DNA from 2 places in the Bacillus sp. N5-665 genome. Region 1 is predicted to be linked to the other one. Evidence: riboswitches for the same ligand, from Rfam matches in the RefSeq annotation. Region 1 holds a riboswitch; the other holds the start of a gene.
What was found. Region 1 has a riboswitch for preQ1 ahead of MNO09_RS22935 (QueT transporter family protein). Riboswitches for the same ligand answer to the same signal wherever they lie in the genome.
Positions count from the first base shown of each region.

Region 2: linked by a shared signal. The riboswitch ahead of queC (7-cyano-7-deazaguanine synthase QueC) and the one ahead of MNO09_RS22935 (QueT transporter family protein) in region 1 are both predicted to bind preQ1.

Region 1 is NZ_CP093325.1:3,966,611-3,975,843, forward strand. It holds gene MNO09_RS22895 (sterol desaturase family protein) at 1-303, opposite strand, end outside; gene MNO09_RS22900 (hypothetical protein) at 386-679, opposite strand; gene MNO09_RS22905 (LysE family transporter) at 699-1,331, opposite strand; gene MNO09_RS22910 (YqcI/YcgG family protein) at 1,470-2,198, opposite strand; gene cspB (cold shock-like protein CspB) at 2,461-2,658, shown strand; gene MNO09_RS22920 (DUF2564 family protein) at 2,778-3,026, shown strand; gene MNO09_RS22925 (zinc-finger domain-containing protein) at 3,060-3,236, opposite strand; gene MNO09_RS22930 (ribonuclease H family protein) at 3,249-3,908, opposite strand; gene MNO09_RS22935 (QueT transporter family protein) at 4,057-4,545, opposite strand; PreQ1 riboswitch class I at 4,552-4,596, opposite strand; gene MNO09_RS22940 (aldose 1-epimerase family protein) at 4,729-5,601, shown strand; gene MNO09_RS22945 (reverse transcriptase-like protein) at 5,672-6,058, shown strand; gene MNO09_RS22950 (DMT family transporter) at 6,072-6,977, shown strand; gene MNO09_RS22955 (DUF6123 family protein) at 6,980-7,240, opposite strand; gene MNO09_RS22960 (cysteine hydrolase family protein) at 7,423-7,983, shown strand; gene MNO09_RS22965 (GNAT family N-acetyltransferase) at 8,017-8,877, opposite strand; gene MNO09_RS22970 (DUF11 domain-containing protein) at 9,000-9,233, shown strand, end outside.
Region 2 is NZ_CP093325.1:4,211,392-4,220,624, forward strand. It holds gene MNO09_RS24215 (YkvS family protein) at 41-226, shown strand; gene queF (preQ(1) synthase) at 282-779, opposite strand; gene queE (7-carboxy-7-deazaguanine synthase QueE) at 798-1,514, opposite strand; gene queD (6-carboxytetrahydropterin synthase QueD) at 1,507-1,998, opposite strand; gene queC (7-cyano-7-deazaguanine synthase QueC) at 1,998-2,660, opposite strand; PreQ1 riboswitch class I at 2,754-2,797, opposite strand; gene kinB (sporulation sensor histidine kinase KinB) at 3,005-4,213, shown strand; gene MNO09_RS24245 (DUF6254 family protein) at 4,225-4,341, opposite strand; gene MNO09_RS24250 (DinB family protein) at 4,442-4,975, opposite strand; gene MNO09_RS24255 (M3 family oligoendopeptidase) at 5,115-6,809, opposite strand; gene MNO09_RS24260 (MarR family winged helix-turn-helix transcriptional regulator) at 6,969-7,415, opposite strand; gene MNO09_RS24265 (sensor histidine kinase) at 7,610-9,106, shown strand; gene MNO09_RS24270 (aspartyl-phosphate phosphatase Spo0E family protein) at 9,136-9,233, opposite strand, start outside.

The DNA of each region.
Region 1 (9,233 bases):
GCTAGGTATACTAAACCATACAGGCAAAAACAATAGTTTTAAATCATCTGGATATACATGATGATCATAATGTAATCTTCTTAACATTTTTAATAAAAATACGTTTTTAGGTGGCTTTAAATGGAATAAAAACCGATGTGTCATATATTCGTTAAGCGTATAAAAAACAATCCCAAACAAACACGCGAACATACCGATCCATGTAAAAAATTGCATTTTTAAAATAATGATGAAAATAAATAAAATACTATACATAATAACGATATCATGTTGTAAAAAGAACTCTTTCCCCACTCTCTTCATCTTCCTTCCCCCTTTTCCAAAAAAACAGCCGCAACATATCGTTACGACTATTTCTTTTATTTTTTATTTTATTCTATTCACTTTACAAATTTGCCTGCTGCTCTATTGTCGAGAAAAAATTGTTCGATCCAAATATATTTTGCTTTGGAATAATATGTTCCACCGCAAACACTGTTACTTCTCCTCTTTGTACCTCTCCAATAATGAGCCCAAATATTTCATGATTTAGCGCAAACGTTGGTTGCTTTGTTTGTAGTAATCTTGCTGCATTATGAAATACCGCTTCATATAGTGGATTCCTATCAGTAATTTCTTTTCGAATTTTTGGTGCTAACGTAATAATAATTTCTTTTCCGTCAATAGTGGTTCGATACATAAAAATCTCCCCTTCAATCTTATGTGAACAACTGTAAAGCTTTGTATGCAAAATGGATAGAATATCCTACTAAAATAATACCGGCTCCGGCTGTTATATAGCCAAGTGCTTTTTGCTTTAATAAAGTTCTGCCAAAATGGACAGAAAAAGCAATATTTAAATTCCATAATATAATGCCAACGATAATACAGAGACTGTACAAAAAGGCTTCTTGTTTCGTTACCTTCGTAAGCAATGAGCTAAGTGTACTTCCGTATATCCCAAACCAAAAAACAAGATTTAATGGATTGGATATCGCAATTAAAAAACCTGCCATAAACGATTGTTTAAGGCCACCTACCTCTTCCTTTTTATATTCCATATTCGTGTGGGAAATTCCTTGTTTTACACTTTGAAATCCTAAATAAAATAATAAGAAAAACCCTGTGCAATACATAAAAGCTTGTACATATGTATACATAAACACAGAAGATAAACCGAAATAGATGAGAAGCATAAACAAAATATCTGCAGTCATCCCACCAATTCCAACAACCCACGCATGCCAAAAACCTCGTTCAATTCCTCGTTTTAACATTTCAATATTAATCGGACCTACTGGTGCAGCTAATGAAATACCTAATACAATTTGTTGTATAATCGCTCCAAACATCGCTCTATCCTTTCTACTTCCTTTACTATTAAGTAATGATGTAATGATTAAAAATAGACTAGCTTTCATCAAAATATTTACTACTAAAATACCCTTTTTTATCCAAAATATGCAAAAGAGCCATCTGGATGATGGCTCTTACTTTTCTAACTTATGAAGAAAAGGACATTTTCCTTTTATCGGCTCTACATCGTCTCCTATGAAGTATTGTTTCCATTCGCGATGATCTGGATCACCATAATGACTAATGTTAGGGTGTTTCGGCAGCTGATCCCACTTTTCAACTCGATCTCGGACCGTTTGTCTTGAATATGCTCCTTTAGGGCGATCCCCTTCTAATCCATCAAAGATGGTACGCGGTTGAAATCCAATAACGAGAGAATTTCCTAAATGCCTAGTTTTTCGTTGTTTATAAGCTGGCGCATTTCCAAATGCGAATATCGGTTCACCACCAAATGAAAATTCCCATAAGTAATGGTCTGTGTCTTCAGGAATTTGCTTCGGCCATGTTTGGTCATCGTTTTCATGTAAATATTGTAGTACTTTCCAAAAGTAATCACGATAATATTCCAGTGGTTGTTCCTCACATTCCGGTTCCACAAAAAGAAAGAATCCTCTTCTTACAATTGGGCGCTCTTTCATTAACTCTAAAAAAGATAACATTGTATGTGGCAAATGACTCCAATCATTATGAGAGAGAAATGAATAACGAAGTTCATTCTTTTTTAAAGCTGTTAAGCCGAAATAACATGGGAAAGTTGGTTCTAGCACGACACTCGAAAAATTTTGAAATTCTTTTGTAACCCAATTTGGTATGTCAGTTCTCGTTCTCATTCCTTCATTATCTAATAAATAAGACTCATTCATTCTTTCACCTCATTATGTATAGCATTCAATTAAGAATATTACATACTCGGCCTGTCCTATACCTATTTAAAAATTCGGCCGGAAAATTATTTAAAAATACAAAAAAATAAAATCGCTTACTTGACTAATTTCTACCAATTCGTGTATATTTAAATTAATCATTTAGCAGAATATTCAAGATTATAGCATTTTTAGTTTATATTATCTTTCAAATGAATTTCACTAAATGAAAAAAGCAAATGTTTTTAGGAGGAATTGTAACATGCAAGGAAAAGTAAAATGGTTTAACAACGAAAAAGGTTTTGGATTTATCGAAATGGAAGGCGCTGACGATGTATTCGTACATTTCTCTGCTATTCAAGGTGACGGCTACAAAGCTTTAGAAGAAGGTCAAGAAGTATCTTTCGATATTACTGAAGGAAACCGTGGACCTCAAGCTGCTAACGTAGTAAAACTTTAATCCAACATATAACAGGAGGTTACCTTACTTGGTAACCTCCTTTGTTATTCCTTTGTATATTTCCGTTTTACAGAGCAAAAACTATGTGAAATGCGCAATATACAAAGGAGGAAGTAATAATGGGATCAGAAGTAAATGATTTTGAAGAAGTGAAATTCCGTGTAGAAACAGCACAAAAAATGGTAGGGTCAGCGACAATTTCAATGGATCCAGATACATTAGAGCATGCGACTACTGCTGTAGAAGCCGCTCGCTCTCAGCTTGAAATTATGAAATCTGTTGCGACAGATTTAGATGAGCCATTTTTAATGAATGAGGAAAAGAAATTAAGTAAATGCGAGCATCAACTAAACGAAGCAAGACACTAAAAAAGATCCAGAGAATTTTCTCTGGATCTTTTTTCATGATAACTGTTCTCCATACTTTTTCAATGTTTCTCCAACTGTACATTGTCGTATACAAAATGAATGAGCGTAATACTTACTATTTGTCTTTCGATTATGTTCTCGCAAGAAACACCCTTCACAATACGTTTCTAATAAGTCATTTACCTCTGTAATGAGTTGCTTTTTATCCACCTTTGCACCTCTCTATTCGGTTATTTCTTTATGACTATCAATGACTGTTCCTTCTAATGCTTGCGTAGCTAATTGATGCGCTTCTTTATTTTGTTTTCTAGATATCGGCTCACATACAAGTTTTAATTTCATTTGCTTCGCTTTTTGTTCAATTTGATCTAAGTAATGATTTAAATGCTCATCATAACAAGGCCATTCTCCAGCCAATTGCTGCAGTACAACTTGAGAATCGCCGCGAAGTGTAACTGCTTCATACTTAATTCCGAATTCCTCGAGTATATTCATGCCATGTAGTAATGATGCATATTCCGCTTCATTATTATCATATATACCTTCTATATATGCATTACGGCGAATTCGGTATTTTGTATTTCCTTTTTTATAGTATACACATATACCTACTCCAGCTTCTTTCGTCTGTACATCATAACCGCCATCAAAATAAACGAGTATTTCTTGGGGCTCTTCCTCCACTTGTTTACTCAACTTTTTCATTTCCTTTAATGACCATTCTGCATCCATTTCATCATAAAATGATAGTTCTTTCACTCTTCCTGTTTTCTCGAAATCCTCTGCAAATTGCAATACATCTTCTATGTTCATATAATCTGTCGTTAATTCCGTCTGCAATCCGGTCTTTGTTTTATACAACCAATGAATTTTATATTTCATACTAGATTCCCCTTATATAAGACTTCTTATATGTAGTCAGCTAATGAAAGCCTCACTTTATTTTATTATATTGTATCAAGAGTCACAGCATTATATTCAATATGATTACATACAAAAAGAGCTATCCCTATAGGAATAGCTCTTTCATCTATTGCATAAATCTTTCAAATTGTACTCGTTTATTAATCCAGTACATTACAGGCATACCAATTGCCATGACAACAAATTCACCGATTGCACATGTTAACCAAGTCAACATAAATGGTAAATCAAATGCAAGATGAAGCTCAATTGCAATCATAAACATTGTAATTGTAAAAATCACTGTATTAAAAATCATACGAGCCCAAACACCTTTAATAAATCGCATAGAAATAATCGTTGCAACTAATGCAAGAATAGATTGCCCCACTCCAAATACTAAATCGTAAGCGATCATTGGTGAGAAAAAGAGATTTGTTAAAAATACACCTAATACAATTCCGTAAATTGCTTTCTTATTAAATACAACAAGATGATTAAACATCTCTGAAATACGAAACTGTACATTCGTAAAGCCAAATGGCTGAATAAGCATAGAAACAGCAATATATAATGCCGCTAAAATACCATTACCGACTAATGTTCTAATATTCATGACAAAATCTCCTTAGTTTTTTTACGTGGGATGGTTTCGAACCACGTTATTCGTTTTTTAAGCAACAAGATTATATTGTACGCAATACACACTCTTTCGTCAATAGATTCCTATCATTAACTACCTTTTTTCTTTTGGACAACGTATAATAAAACATATGAAAGATTTAGGAGGTTTCACTTCATGACAGCAACAATTCAAAATGAAAAAGTAATCGTTTCCATTTCTGACAAAGGTGCAGAATTACAAAGCGTTCGCTTAAAAGAAGATAACACTGAATACTTATGGCAAGGCGATTCTACTTATTGGGGGCGCCGCTCACCAATTCTATTCCCAATTGTCGGCCGATTAGTAGATAATACATACTACGTAGATGGTAAACCATATTCTTTAACACAGCACGGCTTTGCTCGTGATCTTACATTCTCTGTAAAAGAACAAAGTGAAACGAAAATCACTTATATTGTAACTAGTAATGAAGAAACATTAAAAAAATACCCATACGAATTCGAATTACTCGTTTCTTATGAGCTAGACGGACAAATCGTTCATGTAACATATGAAGTAAATAACCCTACTTCAAAAGAGATGTTCTTCTCAATCGGAGCACATCCTGGTTTCAACTTCCCCTTATTAGAGGGCGAATCATTTACAGATTATCATTTATCATTTAATGGTTCTGAACGCTTAGAAACAAGCGTATTAGAAGGACCTTACCTTTCAAGTAAAAAGCAATTAATCGCTGAAAATACGAATGAATTACCACTTACATACGATTTATTCAAAAATGATGCGCTTATTTTTGAAAATATGAATACGGATGAAATCTCTATTCGTTCTCATAAACATAATAAATTTGTAAAAGTAGAATTTGATGGCTTCCCATTTGTTGGCGTATGGACACCAGGCGAGAACGCACCTTTCTTATGTATTGAACCTTGGTACGGGATTGCTGATGAAGTAAATCCAGCAAAAGATTTCAAGGAAAAAAAAGGAATTCAATCTTTACAAGCGAATGAAACATTTACATGTCGTTATAGTATTACAATCGGCTAAGTTACTCTATCCCCTACTTCAAAGAAACATATAAGTAGGGGATCATCTTATAATTTGGAGGTTTCTCATTTTGATTGAAGTATATATTGATGGTGCATCAAAAGGAAATCCTGGTCCTTCTGGTGCTGGAGTGTTTATTAAAGGGGTGCAACCAGCTGTACAATTATCATTGCCCCTTGGGACAATGTCCAATCATGAAGCAGAATACCACGCTTTACTTGCGGCATTAAAATATTGCACGGAGCATAATTATAACATTGTCTCTTTTCGTACAGATTCGCAACTTGTCGAGCGAGCTGTCGAAAAAGAATACGCAAAAAACAAAATGTTTGCACCACTATTAGAGGAAGCATTACAGTACATAAAAAGTTTCGATCTCTTTTTTATTAAGTGGATTCCAAGTAGTCAAAATAAAGTTGCTGATGAATTAGCTAGAAAAGCTATCTTACAAAATTAACGGGGGTATGAGTGTGAAAAAAGATTGGGTTGCTCCTCTTGCGTTATTATTTGTCTCTTTTATTTGGGGAGCTACGTTTGTTGTCGTTCAAAATGCTATGTCTTTCGTTGGTCCATTTACTTTTAATGGTATTCGCTTTTTATTCGCTGGAATTATTTTATTATTCGTTCAAATGATTTTCTCAAAAAAAGCTTCAAAACAAGATATAAAACAGAGTAGCTTCGCTGGATTAATTGTTGGATTCTTTTTATGTATTGGCTATGTATTACAAACATTCGGCTTACTTTATACAACTTCTTCAAAAGCTGGTTTCTTAACAGGGCTTAGTATCGTTATGGTACCAATTTTGTCTTTTATCTTTTTAAAACAAAAAGCTACCATTTTTATCGTAATGGGCATTGCTGTAGCAACAGCAGGTTTATACTTATTAACGGCTGGTGATTCTTTTCAATTAAACATTGGAGATATACTCGTTCTCGGTTGTGCAGTTGCTTTCGCTGCCCATATTCTTGTTAACGGCTTCTTCTCTAAGAAAATATCACCTTTATTGTTAAGCACGTCGCAAGTATTAGCTGTCGGTATGTTTTCTTCTATTTGCGCTTTTTTGTTTGAAGATTGGGAAAAATTATTTTCAGTGGCACTATGGACGAATTCTTCCTTTTTATTCGCTCTATTTCTAACTTCCCTATTTGCGACATCCATTGCTTTTTTTATTCAAACATCAGCACAAAAACATACGTCTCCAACGAGAGTAGCAATCATTTTCGCAATGGAGCCCGTTTTTGCTGCCTTAACAGGCGTTCTCGTTGCAAACGAACAACTTTCTGTCTCTGCTATTATCGGATGCCTATGTATTTTCCTAGGCATGGTTTTTGTTGAATTACCTTCCAAAACAAAAAAAGAAGCGCAGGCTGCATGAAGTTACGCTTGTAACTTCCGCATAAAAGCCTTAGCGCTTTTTTTATCTGTAATTTCTTCTTCTTTCAATCGTTCTAATAACGCAACAAAATAACTTCCATCAAACTGTAATTGATGTTTAATTGTCGCTTCTATTGCCGCGTTCACAATTCCATCAGATGCACCAGTATATCCTTGTCCGAACATAATAAATCCTTGTGCTTCCTCTGATAATTTAAATCCTTTCGTATGTAAGAATGAAAGATAATCTTCTACTGTTTGCATGTTATTCCCACCTACTCAAAAATTCTCCATCTCCTATCATACATGTTTTTACACGCTATGAGAATGAAATTTCTTTGACAACTTTGTAAATCTATCGTCTACTGCATAGACAATAGAGGATTTCCTTGCAATATGAATGAATATGTATAGTGGAACTTATTTCATATTAAAGGGGAGACACGATGAAACAAGCACTATTAATTATCGATGCGCAGCAAGAATTAATGGATGGAAATGAACAAGAAAAAGAAGTTTTTCGTAAAACCGAGTTACTATCTACACTAAATACAGCCGTACAGAAAGCGATAGATGCAAATGCCCTTATTATTTTCGTAAGAGATATCGATGTTGCTTCTGGTAGTGGAGAAGGATTTGAAGTACATAATGAAATTAAAGTACCTCAGTCTGCAATCCTTATTAATAAAGCAGCTACAAACTCATTCTATGGCACTTCTCTACTTGAACTTTTAAAAGAAGAAAAAATTAATCATATCGTTATCGGTGGATGTAAAACAGAACATTGCATCGACACCGCAGTTAGAACAGCTACTGTACAAGGATTTGATGTTACATTAATTAAAAACGGTCATTCCACAACTGATTCTAACGTATTATCTGCAGAGCAAATTATTGGTCATCATAATAAAACTCTACATGGACATTATAACGTTGATCATTTTTCAATGGTTAGAGATGTCGAGGAAGACCTTTTTCAACCAACTCACGACCAATATCGTAATTAATAAAAAAGAATCCTTCATCAGAAGGATTCTTTTTTATCCAAAAATTTGCGCTGCAATACTATACAGATCATTACTCCTTTTTAATAATTCATCGCTATTTTTCATCATAATTGGTGGTGTATTAACCTTTTGAAAACCAATAATCTCTAATTCTTTCATGAAACCTCTCTTTCCTTCTGGTACATCAATTCTTAATTTACCATGATGCTGCCTTGCTAAATCATGTACAATCCTCATTGCCATCGCATCATTTTTCGCGACGACTGGTCCTATTATTTTATTTTCTGATGTTTGTATACTTAAACCGTAACCTAATACATTTTGTTTGTTGTCCTTTACAACGATGCACTGTTCACTTTGTATAATTCTTTTCGTTAAAAATGCTTTTCTATTTGTTCCAAACGCATTTTCATCTAATTTTATTATTTCTTCTAAATCACACTCTTCATACTTCATCATATAATCTTCATTTCCTACACAATAATTATTCACATTGTACGAGTTACATATGTATTTAGAAACATAGCTTACTGCCCTAAATCCTAGTTTTTCATATAACGGCTTTCCTTCATCCGTAGCAATAAGCATAATTGAGGTTTGAGCCGATACGCTCTTAATACATGCATTCGTTATCACCTTTCCAATCCCACTTCTCTTATAATTCGGATGTACAATGACCATTCCGATAGACGCTAATTTCTCCCCATATAATATAATTGCCGAGCTCGCAATAAGTTCCTTTCTCTTATTCCACACACCGTATATAATACCTGAATCAAAAATAGTCTCAATTTCTTCTTTGTTATAATCCCACCCAATATAAGAAGATAATGCTACAATATCGCCTATTTGTTCGTCCCTAAGACGCTCCACCTTAATTTCCAATTCAAGCATACTTCATCCCCTTATCTAGACATTTAAATCATTATTATCAAATCAACTTGTACATGTTTCACTTTATCTGTCACACACATATTCTATTTTGACCAAGACTATATTGTAAATGAGGTGACAACATGCCCATTACGAATCGATTTTCTACCACCACTAACGGTGCACTCGCAATTACAGGTAATACACTCGGGTTAAGTAAAATTAGTAATCAAAACCGTGCTGGTACAATCGGGGCAATTGGGGCATTCGTAACTACGAATACCGCTTTACAAGTAACGACTTTTCCTGCTGGTACAACATTAAACTATACACAAAATAGTTCTACCGCTCTTTTAAATATCCCTGCTGGTAGTACG
Region 2 (9,233 bases), 240 kb from region 1:
TTATTCTTTTTTTGGAAAACTGTAACAAGGAGAGTTGCTTATGCAGATCGCAGAAACTGGAGATATCATTGAATTTAAAGGTGGAATGCAAGGCCGTGTTCAAAAAGTAAATCAAAACTCCGTTATTGTAGATATAACAATTATGGAAAATTTTAGAGAACTAGATATGGAACCTCTTACAGTTGTAAGTCATAAAAACTATACTGTCATTAATCAAAATGCATAATATAATAGAAAGAAAGGATCTGTATGTTATACAGATCCTTTCTTTCTATTATATATTAACGATTATCAATTGTTTCTGGATATAGATCATGGTTCATCATGCGGTAGTCTGCCATTTGTTCATACTTCGTGCCTGGGCGACCGTAGTTGCAGTAAGGATCAATTGAAATCCCTCCACGTGGTGTGAATTTCCCCCATACCTCAATGTAACGCGGATCCATTAATTTAATTAAATCATTCATAATAACGTTCATGCAATCTTCGTGGAAGTCACCATGATTGCGGAAACTAAATAAATATAGCTTTAAAGATTTACTCTCTACCATTCTTTGTTCTGGAATGTAGCTAATATAAATTGTTGCAAAATCTGGTTGACCTGTTTTCGGACATAAGCTTGTAAATTCAGGGCAATTAAATTTCACAAAATAATCACGGTTTGGATGATTGTTATCAAATACCTCTAAAATTTCTGGGCTATATTCAAATAAATATTTTGTATTTTGATTTCCTAATAATGTTACATCTTTTAAATCTTCATCTAATCTTCCTGCCATTTTAAACATCCCTTCTCATTATACTCCGCGTTTATTTCCCCATACTAACGCATGAAGCTGTGGCAATACTTTTGCATTATTCATTTCTTTACAGTTAACCGCTTTTTCAATAAGCCACTCATATTTATCTAATAATTTTTTAATCAACATCGCATCATCCACAGTTTTTGTATCATCATTCCCTACTTGTAAGAAGAATGGAACATCTGGATAACGTTCGTGCATCTTAACTGCATACTCAAAGTCATAATCGTCAAATACTACTACCTTTAAACTAATATCTTTTCCTGCTAGTTTCTGAATAACAGCATCTAACTTCTGAAAATCAGTATTCATCGTCGAACTTGGTGGTTTTGGAGAAATCGTTATCTCATCAATTTGAAGTAACCAATCTTGCCATTTACTCCCTTGCGTTTCGATTGCCGTCCGCATTCCATTCTCTTTTAATATAGAAAGAAGAAACTCAATATTTTTCAACAATGCTGGATTTCCACCTGAAATCGTAACATGAGAAAAATTTTCGCCACCAATTTCTACAAGCTCGTTCCAAACGTCCTCTGCTGTCATCTGTCTAATTTGTTCCTTAGCCGATCCATCCCACGTAAAAGCAGAATCACACCATGCGCAACTATAATCACAGCCAGCTGTACGGATAAACATCGTCTTTTGTCCCACAACCATTCCTTCGCCTTGAATAGTCGGACCAAATATTTCTAAGACAGGAATTTTACTCATCGAGCATCCACTCCCGTCTTACTTCCGCATAACTAGTTGGCGTCTCGAAAAGACGAACAAATTCAACACGAGCTCCTTTATATTCGTTCGCACGATTATCTTTTAGTAATGCTTCTGCCATCTTTTCATAAATCCAAACGACCATGTTTTCAGCAGTCGTATTCATTGCTGGTAACGTTTCGTTTAAATAACGATGGTCTAAATAAATTTCTATTTCATTCTTCCAAATTTCTTTTATATCTCCAAAGTCAATCGCAAGACCTATTTCATTTACATATCCACTAATCCCAAATACAACTTTATATGTGTGACCATGTAAGTTTTTACATTTCCCCTCATAACAGTGTAAATGGTGTGCTGCATCAAATGTAAATTCCTTGCTGACCATTACTCTTTTATTATGATATTTGAGCTGTTTACGCTGAATATCCTTGTCCATTTTTTGCAAATTTTCTACGATGCGAAATCCAAAGAAATTATCCATTAGTTATTTGCTCCTTCGCGTTCTTGTAGGTACGTATCTAATCCTGCTTTACGAAGCTGACATGCTGGACATTCACCGCAACCATCACCAATGATTCCGTTATAACATGTTAATGTTTTTTCTCGAACAAATTCGAATGCTCCAAGTTCATCTGATAATTTCCATGTTTCCGCTTTATCAATCCACATAAGTGGTGTATGAATTACGAACGGATAATCCATGGATAAATTTAAAGTAACGTTTAACGATTTCACAAACACGTCACGGCAATCTGGATAACCACTAAAATCAGTTTCACATACACCGGTTACAATATGACGTGCCCCAACTTGTTTTGCTAATACAGCAGCAAATGATAGGAATAGTAAATTTCGTCCATCTACAAACGTCGATGGCAATTCACCTTCTTCATGTGTAATCTCCATATCCGTTCTAGTTAACGCATTTGGAGCAAGTTGATTTAATAGACTCATATCTAGTACCGTATGTTTAATTCCTAGCTCTTTTGCAATTTCCGCTGCACAATCAATTTCTAGCTTATGACGTTGATTGTAATTAAACGTTACAGCTTCTACTTCTGCAAACTGCTCTATTGCCCAAAATAAACATGTCGTACTATCTTGTCCTCCACTAAAAACAACAACTGCCTTTTCTTTTTTCATTTCACTCATTCTCCTTCTCTACTACGAATAAGAAGAAAGAACGTTCTTGAACTGTCACAATAAAAAAACAAAACAATACCTAAAGATATTGTTGTTTCCATAGTTTTTTATAGAGGGAGTTCGCGAACCTCTCCCGTGCAATGCACGGAATTCCTTCTTTCATTGACAAAGCTTATTGTAACATATTGTATACTACCATAAAAAATTTCTGATTTTTCCGCTATTTTTCATTTCATTTCTTTCATTTTATAGTATGATTAATTTAATGCGAGAAGAGAGGAGGCATACCACTGAAACCCTTTATTATTTATCTCTTTCTAAATATATTATTCATCCTTGTTACAATGCTCGTATACCATCTATTTTGGAATCAAAAAGGGAAACGTTCTCCTAAATTAAATTCAGCTATATTTATTGCATTATGTTGCCTCGCTACCATACTATGTATTACTTTCGGAGCAAAAACAAATTATGGATTTCAATTTGATATGCGCCATATCGTATTAATTGTCGGTACATTAACAGGAGGCCCTATTGCTGGTGCTTCCATCTTAACTGTATTAAACATATACCGCTTCTTATTAGGGGGAATAGGTGTTTTCCCATCGCTTATCGGTTCTATCCTTCTATTTATTGTCCTACTATTTACATATAAAGTTTTCAATCGAACTTCTAATCGTATAAAAGTAGCACTTGCCATTATCTACAGTCTCACATACGGATTTAGTTGGATACCTTTCTTCCTTTCAAAGGTTACAAATAAGACTGATTATATACCACATATTATTGTGTATGAGTTATGTACGATACTTGGTACGATACTTATTTTATATTTACTACACATATTACAAACTCAAGTTCGTCTTCAAAACGAACTTATGAATGCTGAAAAGTTTCATTTAATTGGAGAAATGGCAGCGTCCATTTCTCATGAGATTCGTAATCCATTAACTTCAACAAAAGGATTTTTACAACTTTTGCAGTCAGATACATGCACTGAGCAAGAGCGAAAATTATATATCGACATAGCCATTAACGGAATCGAACAAGCAAATCACGTTCTTACAGATTATTTAACCTTTGCAAAACCAAGTATTGAAAAAGAACAAACATTACAGTTAGAAGAAGAACTACTACACGCATTAGCGTTAATTACACCTCTTGCTAATTTAGCAAATGTGCGTACTCATTATATAAAGCAAAGCACTTCTTTTTTTATCGCGGGAGAAAAACAAAAACTAAATCAATGCTTGTTAAATATTTTAAAAAACTGCATTGAGGCCATGCCAAAAGGCGGTGATCTTTATTTCTCATTAGTTCCTGATCATAAGCATATTCAGTTATATATAAAGGATACAGGAGTTGGTATGGATCAAGAACAAGTAAAACGCCTTGGATCCCCTTTCTACTCAACGAAAGAAAAAGGAACTGGTCTTGGAATGATGGTCGTATTCAGTGTTATTCAAGCTATGAACGGAAAAATTGATATTATAAGCGAAAAAGGTACAGGTACAACCTTCTTATTAACTTTTCCACTCATACAAAAAACGTGATGAAATACTCATCACGTTTTTTCTGTTCCTTCAACTAATTCAGCAAAGGCTTTCACTTTACCATGTGGTTTTTGATTTTCTTTACGTGCTTTCCACGCGCGCTCTTCTTCTTTCTTTTTCTTGGACATACTTTTCAACTCCTTCTGTTCTTTCTCCATGTAGTATTCCAAAATAAGAAAGAAAACTATGCACGCATCAAAAAAGAAGTGGTCTCCCACTTCCTTCTGATTATCGTTGCAAAATTGCGTGTTTCGCCTCTTTTAACTGCGTAAGATGTCTTTGTTCATGCAAATCAAGAAATTGAACCCACTGATACAAATTCAAATCATTAAAAATAGGATGCTTTAATCCATTTTCAAATAAATCTTTTTCATCTATCACACTATGAAGCGCGTGTAATAGTTCTTGTCGTGAATGCTCTAGTAATTGAATTCCTTGCTGTTTTTTCATTAAAGTTTCTGTTGGTTCCATTTGCTGAGGAGCTTCTCGTTTATGTGTGCGATCAAGCGTAAGTTGGAGGTCTTTAAATGGAGTCGTGTTTCTTTCATTTTTTTGTAAAGCATATACAAGGGCAGATGTAACTGATTGTTCAACTAAATGCAAGTGATGCAAAATTTGAATAATACTCCATTTATCACGGCGTGGCTTTACATTCACTTCTGTATCATTTAACATTTCAATTTCTGATAATAGCGTGCTTCGAGTAGACTTTAATGAGTTCACCAAACTTTCTAAACTCACATCCATATTAGATTGAAGCATACTTCTTTCCCCCCTTTTTGTTGGTGAAAAGAGGTGCTCCTTATTAGAAACACCTCTTTAGTATTCTGAATTTTCTTTTATTATCTCATCATTTTCTCGTTATGTCGATGTTAAACATGTGAAAAAAAGCGCATGTTTTTTACAATTTTGTGTCGTCAATCGCACGTAGCCACGCTTCAATTTCTGTAATGACACTTTTCACACAACCTTCAGCAAATGGTGATGTTAAATTTGCAACTTCTACTAATTCCAAGAATGATTTACTTCCACCTTGTTGACACAGATTCACATAATCTTCCCATGCCTCTTGTCTATTATCTCTTGCACGTTTCCAAAATTGCAGTGCGCAAATTTGTGCTAATGTGTAGTCGATATAGTAGAACGGCGAGCTATAAATATGACCTTGACGTTGCCAGAATCCACCGCGCTCTAAATAATCATTATCTTCATAATCACGATGCGGCAAATACTTTTTCTCTATATTACGCCATGCTGTCTTACGCTCTTCTGGTGATGCTTCTGGATTTTCATATACATAATGTTGATATTCGTCAACAGATACACCATACGGTAAAAACAGAAGTGCTGAACTTAAGTGAGAGAAATAATATTTATCTGCATCTTCTTCAAAGAATGACTTCATCCATGGCCATGTAAAGAATTCCATACTCATAGAATGAATTTCACATGCTTCATACGTTGGCCAATTGTATTCTGGAATTTCAAACTTACGACTTTCATATACTTGGAAAGCATGACCAGCTTCATGTGTTAATACATCAATGTCGCCAGATGTTCCGTTGAAGTTTGAGAAAATAAATGGCGCTTTATAATTCTCAATATATGTACAATATCCGCCACCAGCTTTTCCTTTTTTCGCAACTAAATCTAATAAATCATTATCTAGCATGAAATTGAAAAATTCATCCGTTTCAGCCGATAACTCTTTATACATCGTTTTCCCATGATTAACAATCCAATCCGCATCTCCTTTTGGAGTTGGATTACCAGTAGCAAACTCAAAGTTTTCGTCGTAATATGCTAACTTCTCTACACCGATACGTGCTTGTTGTCGTTTTCTTAATTCCGTTGTAACGGGAACGATATAATCAAGTACTTGCTGACGATAATTCGCGACCATTTCCGCATTATAATCTGTACGGTACATTCTTGCATATCCAAGTTCAACAAAGTTTTTGAAACCTAAAGATTTGGCGATTTTCGTTCTCACTTTAACAAGCTCATCATAAATACGATCTAACTCTTGCTCATTCTCAGCTAAAAATCCGTAATATGCTTCACTTGCTACTTTACGTTCACTTCTTTCTTTCCCTTGCATAAATGGAATAAGCTGTGATAACGTTCTTTCTTCTCCTGCAAAGTCAATTTTTGCAGATGCCAATAACTGCGTATATTGTGAAGACAATTTATTCTCTAATTGTAAATCTTTCACAACTTCATCAGAGTATGTTTTTAAATCACACTCCGCTAAAGCAAATAATTGCTTTCCATAATACGCTTCTAATTCTTCACGGAATGGAGAATGAATTAACGCATTATAATACTTTGTACCATATCCTTGTACAACTGGAGAGAATTCATCAAAGAAATCTTGCTCTTCCTTATAAAAAGCATCTGTCGTATCAACAGAATGACGAATGTAACAAAGATTCCCCATTGTACCGAAGTCGTTGCGAATTTCATTAATTGAATTGATGACTTGTTTTTGTTCTTCTACCGTTTTTACGTTATCAAACTTCTCTAAAGCAACAGTAAACTTTTCTTTTAATTCTTCAATATTTGGCCGTTTATATTCATAGTCTTTAAATGACATGAACGAGCCTCCTCTCCATTATGTGCATCCTTATATAATTCAATGCTTACGTACAAATCTCCTCTTATTCTTCAACAAAATACGGCAGATGCTGTCATAATTACATGTAAACAAAAGAGCCTTGGATTTCTTTATCCAAAGCTCTTTTGGAACATACTATTATTTTTCATATTTTCCAATCTTTTTTAATAGATCAAGTAATTCATCCTTTTCCTCTTTCGTTAACATTTCAAAAGACTGATGTATAACTTGCTCATGCCCTGGAAAAATAGAAGCAATAAAGCTCTCTCCAGATTCAGTTAGTTGTGCATAAATAACACGTCTGTCATTCGGGCACGGAATTCTCTTTACTAGTCCCTTTTTCTCTAGCTTATCTACAACATATGTAATGCTGCCACTAGCTATTAAAATACGCTCACCAATTTGCTGAAGTGGTTGACCGCCTTTATGATATAGCAGTTCTAATACAGCAAATTCAGTTGGATTTAACCCGTTACTTTGTATAGATTTATTTGTAGTATCCATAACAGATCGATGTACACGAGATAATGCAATAAATACTTTTAAAGATTGAGAAATATCTTCTCGTTCATTATTTGATGTCATACAACTTTCAACCCTTCACTTAAATTCTCAGTAATAAAAAGAAAAAACAACTTAGTACTTCATGTAAATTCCGAATGAGTATTCACTCATTCATTTCCTCTCCCCAAATATATTATGAATGATTCTTGAATAAAAACATGACAATTTTAACATAGTTTATATATAATGATAATAAAAAAGAAGGAGTACCAAATTTGAAAGTCAAATTCCACAGCATAGTTTTATATATATTGCTTGTTATCCTACCAACAATAGGAATTGGTGCTACATTTTATTCATATCATTCGTATAAAATGAAACAGGAAAACAAACTATCTGCTCACACGGTTCTCTTTTTATATAGAGACTATTTAGATCATCACCTTGGTGAAGCAATTTCCGCATTAGAAATGCTCTCAAAGGTCGTAGGAACCGAGACTGGAAATATAAATGGAGTTAAACAAATTGTACATGATACAGATGGAAACGATGCACGTTTTTCTGGTTTATATTACGCTACACCAGAAGGCATCATTACAATCGCATCCGAAGGCGACCGACCACCTGTTGATGTCTCAGATCGCAAATATATTCAAGACGTATTGCAAACGAAGAAAACAACTGTATCATCAGTCATTACAGATCGTGTTCTTGGACATCAAGCTATTATGATTGCTTCTCCCATTTTCAATAAACAGAAGGAAATCTCAGGCTTATTGTTAGCAAGTTTACGCTTTGACTACATTTCATCATCTTTAAATGCCATTAAGCCACAATACCATTTTGAAGTAACTGATAAACATGATGTAGTTTTTCTCACCGATGATAATAACGAAACAAGTGATGCGCATTCTAATATGCTTACTACCCCACTCAAAAGATTAAATTGGAAGGTCTCTGTTTCTCCATTGCCTATCCATCAAAAAACTTTATATCAGTGGGTTGCAATAGAGTGTATAGCTACTTTATTTTTAATGTCTATTTTATTTTTACTTGCTCAATATATGTTGTTAAAACGTCAAACAAAACTGGAAAGACAACAAAATGAACTACAAAAAATTGAATTGGTTGGAACTTTTGCAGCTAGTACAGCCCACGAAATCCGTAATCCTCTTACCGGAATTAAAGGGCTCGTCGCTCTATTAAAAGAGAAATATAAAGATGAACAAGATCAGTTTTATTTTTCTGTCATCGAACAAGAAATAGAACGGATTAATGAAATTGTAAGCGAATTTCTTATTCTTGGAAAGCCAACTGCTATCATTGAACAAACATATGATGTGAGAACCATTCTAAATGAGGTAGCATTAATTATTCAATCTGAGGCGAATCTACATAACATTGTGTTCCATTTACATTTGCCAGACCATCCTGTTCATATCCGTTGCTCAAAAGACCATATGAAACAAGTGGTTTTAAACATTACAAAAAATGCAATTGAAGCCATGAATTCTGGTGACACACTGACCATTTCCGTAACAAACAATGAAACACACGCACAATTGAAAATTACAGATAATGGAAAAGGGATTCCAAAACATATTCAAAAACACCTCTTTCATCCGTTCTTTACTAATAAAGATACTGGAACCGGTCTTGGACTTGTCATATGTAAACGAATTGTAGAGATGTACAATGGGCATATTTTTATTGATAGTATAGAAAACGAAGGAACGACAGTTCATATCGAAATTCCGTTACACCTAGTATAATTATCCTTATCCCAAAAGGGTAATTATACTTATTTCATAAAACCAGCCACAAGCATTCGCCAAAAATTACTTGATTTCCCTTCATATCCAATTTGAAAAATAGGTACCTTTATAATTGATAACCATT